Linked DNA regions of Bradyrhizobium sp. WD16. The protein of the gene in region 1 interacts with the protein of each later gene in a pairwise test. Links are inferred from orthologs where the notes say so. Each region holds a gene or a part of one and is shown on either strand. Other genes may lie near its edges. The genes, in order: hflC and ftsH.

Region 1 (3,313 bases):
GAGAGTTTGATGTCGTGGAAGAACCAGGGTGGCGGTCCGTGGGGCCCGGGTCCGAAGGGGCCCTGGGGCTCGGGACCGCAGTCGTCGGGACCGCGTCCGCCGGATCTCGAGGACATTCTGCGGCGCGGCCAGGACCGTCTGCAGTCGCTGCTGCCCGGCGGCCACTTCTCGACCATGGGGATCGCGCTCCTGGTCGTCGCCGTACTCGCGGTCTGGGGCCTGTCGGGGTTCTTCCGGGTGCAGTCTGAAGAACTCGGCGTGGTGCTGCGTTTCGGCAAGCACGTGCGCACCGTCCAGCCCGGCCTGAATTATCACCTGCCTTATCCGATCGAGACGGTGCTGCTGCCCAAGGCGCTGCGCGTCTCGACGCTGAGCATCGGCATGCGCTACGACGAGGCGCGGCGCGGCGGCGGCTTCCGCGACGTGCCGGAAGAGAGCCTGATGCTGACCGGCGACGAGAATATCGTCGACGTCGATTTCACGGTGCTCTGGCGCATCAAGCCCGATGGGGTCGGCGACTACCTGTTCAACATCCAGAACCCGGAAGGCACGGTGAAGGCGGTGGCGGAGAGCGCCATGCGTGAGGTGATCGGCCGCACCAACATCCAGCCGATCCTGACCGGTGCGCGCGCACCGACCGAGGCGGCGGTGCAGGAGCTGATGCAGAAGACGCTGGATACCTACAAGTCCGGCATCCTGGTGCAGCAGGTGCAGATGCAGAAGGTCGATCCGCCGGCGCAGGTGATCGATTCCTTCCGCGACGTTCAGGCGGCCCGCGCCGATCTCGAGCGCCTGCAGAACGAAGCCCAGACCTACGCCAACCGCGTCGTTCCCGACGCCCGCGGCCGCGCCGCCCAGATCCTCCAGGTGGCCCAGGGCTACAAGGAGCAGGCGGTCGCCGAGGCCAAGGGCCAGACCGCGCGGTTCCTCAAGGTCTATGACGAATACAAGAAGGCGCCGGACGTTACCCGCCAGCGCATTTATCTCGAGACCATGGAGCGCGTGCTCGGCGCCGCCGACAAGGTGGTGATCGATCCGGGCGCCGGTGGCCCAGGCGTCGTCCCCTATCTGCCGTTGTCGGAGCTGGCGCGGCGGCCACCGCCGGCCCAGGCGCCGGCGCAATCGAATACCAGTGGGAGCAACCGATGAGATCCAGCGTTTCGGGCGTCGTCGCGCTGCTGGTGCTGCTCGCCGTCATCATCGTCGTCTATTCCTCCGCCTTCACCGTCCGCCAGACCGAACAGGCCCTGGTGGTGCGCTTCGGCGAGCCGGTCCGTGTCGTCACCGAACCGGGGCTGAACTTCAAGGCGCCGTTCGTCGACGCTGTGATCAGCATCGACAAGCGGATCCTCGACCTCGAGAATCCGTCCCAGGAAGTGATTGCCTCCGACCAGAAGCGTCTGGTGGTGGACGCCTTCGCCCGTTACAGCATCAAGGACGCGCTGCGGTTCTATCAGCGCGTCGGCTCGATCCAGGCGGCCAATCTGCAGCTGACGACGTTGCTCAACTCGGCGCTCCGCCGGGTGCTCGGCGAGGCCACCTTCATCCAGGTGGTGCGCGACGAGCGCGAAGCCTTGATGCGGCGGATCCGCGAGCAGCTCGACCGCGAGTCCGACATCTACGGTATTTCGGTGGTCGACGTCCGTATCCGCCGCGCCGATCTGCCCGAGCAGAACAGCCAGGCGGTCTACCAGCGCATGCAGACCGAACGTCAGCGCGAGGCCGCCGAGTTCCGCGCCCAGGGCGGCCAGAAGGCTCAGGAGATCCGCTCCACCGCCGACCGCCAGGCCACCGTGATCATCGCCGAGGCCAACTCCCAGGCCGAGCAGACCCGCGGCGAGGGCGACGGCGAGCGCAACCGTATCTTCGCCGAGGCCTACAACAAGGATAAGGACTTCTTCGCCTTCTACCGTTCCATGTCGGCCTACGAGACCGGCCTGAAGGCGGCCGATACCCGTTTCCTGCTGCGGCCGGATTCGGATTTCTTCCGCTATTTCGGCAGCGCTGCCGGCGCGACGGCGAAGCCGGCACCAGCCCCTGGCCAGCCGGCGGGCGGTTCGGCTACACAGCAATAGCGTCTCAAGACCGCAAGGAAAGCCGGCATCGCCGGCACCAGCGCGGTGGATCTGACGCGCGTACGCCCGTCAGATCCAAAACCGCACTAGAATCAGATTGATGCTAGTGTCCCTTGGTTTCCAATGTTCGTATGAGCGCCTGTTGGAAACGGGACACTAGCGAGCCGCCCGGCTGCGGGCGGCTCGAACGAAACCTAAGGGGCGGGGAACAGGTGGCGATGAGGTCGATCGGGTTCGCGGATTTCCTCATCGGCATCGGCGTGCTCCTGGTGATCGAAGGCCTGCTGTTCGCGGCCGCTCCGAACTGGATGCGCCAGGCGATGCGCAGCGCGCTCGTCACCCCGGACAACATCATGCGCGCCGCCGGCATCGGATCGGCGGTGATCGGGCTGATCCTGATCTGGTTGATCCGGCGCTGAGCGCGATCGGTTGCGCCTGACTGATTGACGGTTGAACCGCCGCTCCGGCATGGCATTCTAGTGTCCCGTCTCCGAATTACCGTGCGAGGGTGAGGCAAATGAAGCGGTAATTCGGAGACAGGACACTAGCCGCTGGCCAGGCCTGTATTCCGCCGCAATCCGGGCCTTGATCGGCGCCGAGGCGTCGGCTCGCGCGAGGTGCTTGCGCCAGCAGCGCGGCCGGCGCAGTCTCAGATGGCCTGGCGCCAGATCTCCGTTTTACCAGGACCCGTTTTACCAGGACCCGTTTTCCAGGAGTCGACCACCCAATGACCGACGCAATCTCCGCATTGACCGCCTGCCGCGCCGCCCCCACCGTCCGTCGCGGGGTCTCGGCGCGAGGGCTGGTCCGTGCCATCGCCGGCGCAGGCCTGATGGCCATGCTGATGGCGTCGCCAGCCTCGGCGCGGGGTCCCGAGGCGATCGCCGACGTTGCCGAGAAGGTGATCGAGGCGGTGGTCAATATCTCCACCTCGCAGACGGTGGACGGCCGCGAGGGCGCCCAGGCGATGCCGCAGCTGCCCCCCGGTTCGCCCTTCGAGGATTTCTTCGAGGACTTCTTCAAGAACCGCCGCGGCCGCGGCGGCGACCGCAATGCCGACAAGGGCGGGTCGCAGCCGCGCAAGGTGAATTCGCTCGGCTCCGGCTTCATCATCGATCCGTCAGGCATCGTGGTCACCAACAATCACGTCATCGCCGACGCCGACGAAATCAACGTCATCCTCAACGACGGCTCGAAGTACCGTGCCGAGGTCATGGGCCGCGACAAGAAGACCGATC
Region 2 (3,251 bases), 1.0 Mb from region 1 along the record:
CAGTCTGGGGACAAAAGGTGTCTCGGTGGCGCCGGCACCGCCGCGACGCGCGCCGCGGTCGGCGGTACCAGAGAACGAACTTTAACCAAGCGACCGACGGGTGGGGGCAAGGCCCCGATTTGTCGCGGAGCAGCGGCAAAATGCGCTAAATAGTCTCAAGGGGTTCCCTTGGCAGTGGCCGAGGGGACACCTAGATTGTAGGGCTGTAGCCGTCGCCGTGTCCGAGCCGAAAGCTCGTGTTCAAATCGGTGATCCGCCGAAGGGAGGATACGATTTGGCCGGAAGCTTGGTTCAGAGGCTTGGTTCAAATTTAGCCTTGGTTGGAAAGCATACTTCTCTCCAGCTCACTTGGCTCACTTGGCCCGAAATCGGCCGGCAGCACGAGTGCGTATGACGACCGGTCCCGACCATCTGCCATTTCGACGCCCCTCGGGGGGTTCAGGCGGCAATGGAGAGGCTGGGGTGATGAGAAAATCGGCCGTGCTGATGCCGGCCACGAAGGAATCCGAATGAACGCCAATCTGCGCAATTTTGCCCTCTGGGTCATCATCGTCTTGCTGCTGTTGGCGTTGTTCACGCTGTTCCAGAATCCGGCTCAGCGCGCCTCATCGCAGGATATTTCCTTCTCGCAGCTGTTGTCCGAGGTCGACCAGGCTCACGTCCGCGACGTGGTGATCCAGGGCCAGGAGATCCATGGCACCTTCACCAATGGTGGCAGCTTCCAGACCTACGCGCCCAACGATCCGACCCTGGTGAAACGCCTCTATGACGGTAAGGTGTCGATCACCGCGCGTCCGCCGGGCGACAATGTCCCGTGGTTCGTGTCGCTGTTGGTGTCGTGGCTGCCCTTCATCGCCCTGATCGGCGTCTGGATCTTCCTGAGTCGCCAGATGCAGGGCGGTGCCGGCAAGGCTATGGGCTTCGGCAAGTCGCGCGCCAAGATGCTGACCGAAGCGCACGGCCGCGTCACGTTCGAGGACGTCGCCGGCGTCGACGAGGCCAAGCAGGACCTCCAGGAGATCGTCGAATTCCTGCGTGACCCGGGCAAGTTCCAGCGTCTCGGCGGCCGCATCCCGCGCGGTCTGCTGCTGGTTGGTCCTCCGGGCACCGGCAAGACCCTCATCGCCCGCGCCGTGGCCGGCGAGGCCAACGTGCCTTTCTTCACCATTTCCGGCTCGGACTTCGTCGAAATGTTCGTCGGCGTCGGCGCCTCGCGCGTCCGCGACATGTTCGAACAGGCCAAGAAGAACGCGCCGTGCATCATCTTCATTGACGAAATCGACGCCGTGGGCCGCCATCGCGGTGCCGGCCTCGGTGGTGGCAATGACGAGCGCGAGCAGACGTTGAACCAGCTGCTGGTCGAGATGGACGGCTTCGAGGCCAATGAAGGCGTCATCCTGATCGCTGCGACCAACCGGCCCGACGTTCTCGACCCGGCGCTGCTGCGCCCGGGCCGTTTCGACCGCCAGGTGATCGTGCCCAATCCCGACGTGGTCGGCCGCGAGCAGATCCTCAAGGTTCACGTCCGCAAGGTGCCGCTGGCGCCGGACATCAATCTCAAGACGATCGCGCGCGGCACCCCGGGCTTCTCGGGCGCCGACCTGATGAACCTCGTCAACGAAGCCGCCTTAATGGCCGCCCGGCGCAACAAGCGCATGGTCACCCAGAACGAATTCGAGGACGCCAAGGACAAGGTGATGATGGGGGCCGAGCGCAAGTCGCTCGTCATGACCGAAGAGGAAAAGCTCCTCACTGCGTATCACGAGGGCGGTCACGCCATCGTCGCGCTCAACGTCAAAGCTACCGACCCGGTGCACAAGGCCACCATCATCCCGCGTGGTCGCGCGTTGGGCATGGTGATGCAGCTGCCGGAGCGCGACAAGCTGTCGATGTCCCTGGAGCAGATGACCTCGCGTCTCGCCATCATGATGGGCGGCCGCGTTGCCGAGGAGCTGATCTTCGGCAAGGAGAAGGTGACCTCCGGTGCCGCCTCTGACATCGAGCAGGCGACGCGTCTCGCGCGCATGATGGTGACGCGCTGGGGTCTGTCGGACGAGCTCGGCACGGTGTCCTACGGCGAGAACCAGGACGAGGTGTTCCTCGGCATGTCGGTGTCGCGCACGCAGAACGTCTCCGAAGCCACGGCGCAGAAGATCGATGTGGAAATCCGCCGTCTGGTCGAGGAGGGCTATCAGGAGGCGACCCATATCCTGACCACCAAGCGCGACCAGCTCGAGACTCTCGCCAAGGGCCTTCTCGAATTCGAGACGCTGTCTGGCGACGAGATCAACGATCTGCTCAACGGCAAGAAGCCGAATCGGGAATCGGTGCTGGAGCCGACGACGCCGCGAACTTCCGCGGTCCCGCCGGCCGGCCGGCCGCGGCCACGGCCGGAGCCGGACATCGGCACTGAGCCCCAGCCTCAGGCTTGATGCCTCTCGTTGCTCTCTCGAAGTGAACTCTCGAACCGCCGGATGCGCCCGCATCCGGCGGTTTTCATTGGTGCAGCCTTGATCGCCCGATCAGGCGCGGTCGTTGGCTGGCGGCCGTGCGAGGCCATGCTCGATCGAGGCCGCGGTTCGGGTGATGTGTTTGGTCATCAGCTGTGCTGCCCGCTCGGCGTCGCGCGCCAGGGCTGCTTCCATCAGCTCCCGATGTTCCGGGCCAATGTCGCGGTCGCCCTTGTCCGCCGCCAGCGCGAGGTCGAGGTAGCGTTCGTTGTGGACGAACAGCATCTGGCGCAGCTTCATCAGCCACGGGCTGCCGCAGGCAGAGGCAAGGATGCGATGAAACTCGGTATGGGCGGCGCTCCAGCCCTGATCGAAGCCGCCCGTCTCGCTCATCATCGGTGTGCCGGCAAGCCGGTGATGGCTCGCCAGCACCGCTGCCTCCCAGGCGACGTCGCCATTGGCGATGGAGCGGCGCAGACAAGAGATTTCCAGATCGATCCGTACCGCACAGAGGTCGCGCAGGTCGGCGACCGAGACCGGAGCGACTCGGAAGCCGCGTTGCGGCTCGGCGGTGACGAGGCCCTCCGAGGTAAGGCGGGACAGCGCCTCCCGCACGGCGCCGATACTGACGTTCAGGTTGGCGCCGATCTCGCTGATCTTGAGGCGCTGCTCGGGGCGGTGCTGGCCACTGAGCACTTCGGCGCGTAGCCGCTCATAGACGGACTGGGTGGTGCTGGAGGGTATTGGACGGCCTGACATGATGGTGAGCCTAGGTCGGGCACGGACGAAAATCTACTTCAT

The links.
Region 2: the proteins of hflC (region 1) and ftsH interact in binary tests that used the Escherichia coli proteins (3 or more experiments, as listed by UniProt). The link is inferred for Bradyrhizobium sp. WD16 from one-to-one orthologs.

The regions. Positions count from the first base shown.
Region 1 is NZ_CP028908.1:3,264,890-3,268,202, forward strand. What follows is about bases 111-3,110. They hold hflC (protease modulator HflC), read left to right. Parts: upstream 111-1,145; coding sequence 1,146-2,075; downstream 2,076-3,110. Other genes in these bases: hflK (FtsH protease activity modulator HflK), read left to right, coding at 111-1,149; DB459_RS15080 (DUF2065 domain-containing protein), read left to right, coding at 2,294-2,494; DB459_RS15085 (Do family serine endopeptidase), read left to right, coding at 2,908-3,110. Also shown: more of hflK, read left to right, coding at 10-110; more of DB459_RS15085, read left to right, coding at 3,111-3,313.
Region 2 is NZ_CP028908.1:2,254,937-2,258,187, forward strand. Bases 33-2,970 are described here. They hold ftsH (ATP-dependent zinc metalloprotease FtsH), read left to right. Parts: upstream 33-509; coding sequence 510-2,432; downstream 2,433-2,970. Other genes in these bases: tilS (tRNA lysidine(34) synthetase TilS), read left to right, coding at 33-85; DB459_RS10460 (GntR family transcriptional regulator), read right to left, coding at 2,523-2,970. Outside these bases: more of tilS, read left to right, coding at 1-32; more of DB459_RS10460, read right to left, coding at 2,971-3,209. UniProt on the Escherichia coli protein: Acts as a processive, ATP-dependent zinc metallopeptidase for both cytoplasmic and membrane proteins. Plays a role in the quality control of integral membrane proteins.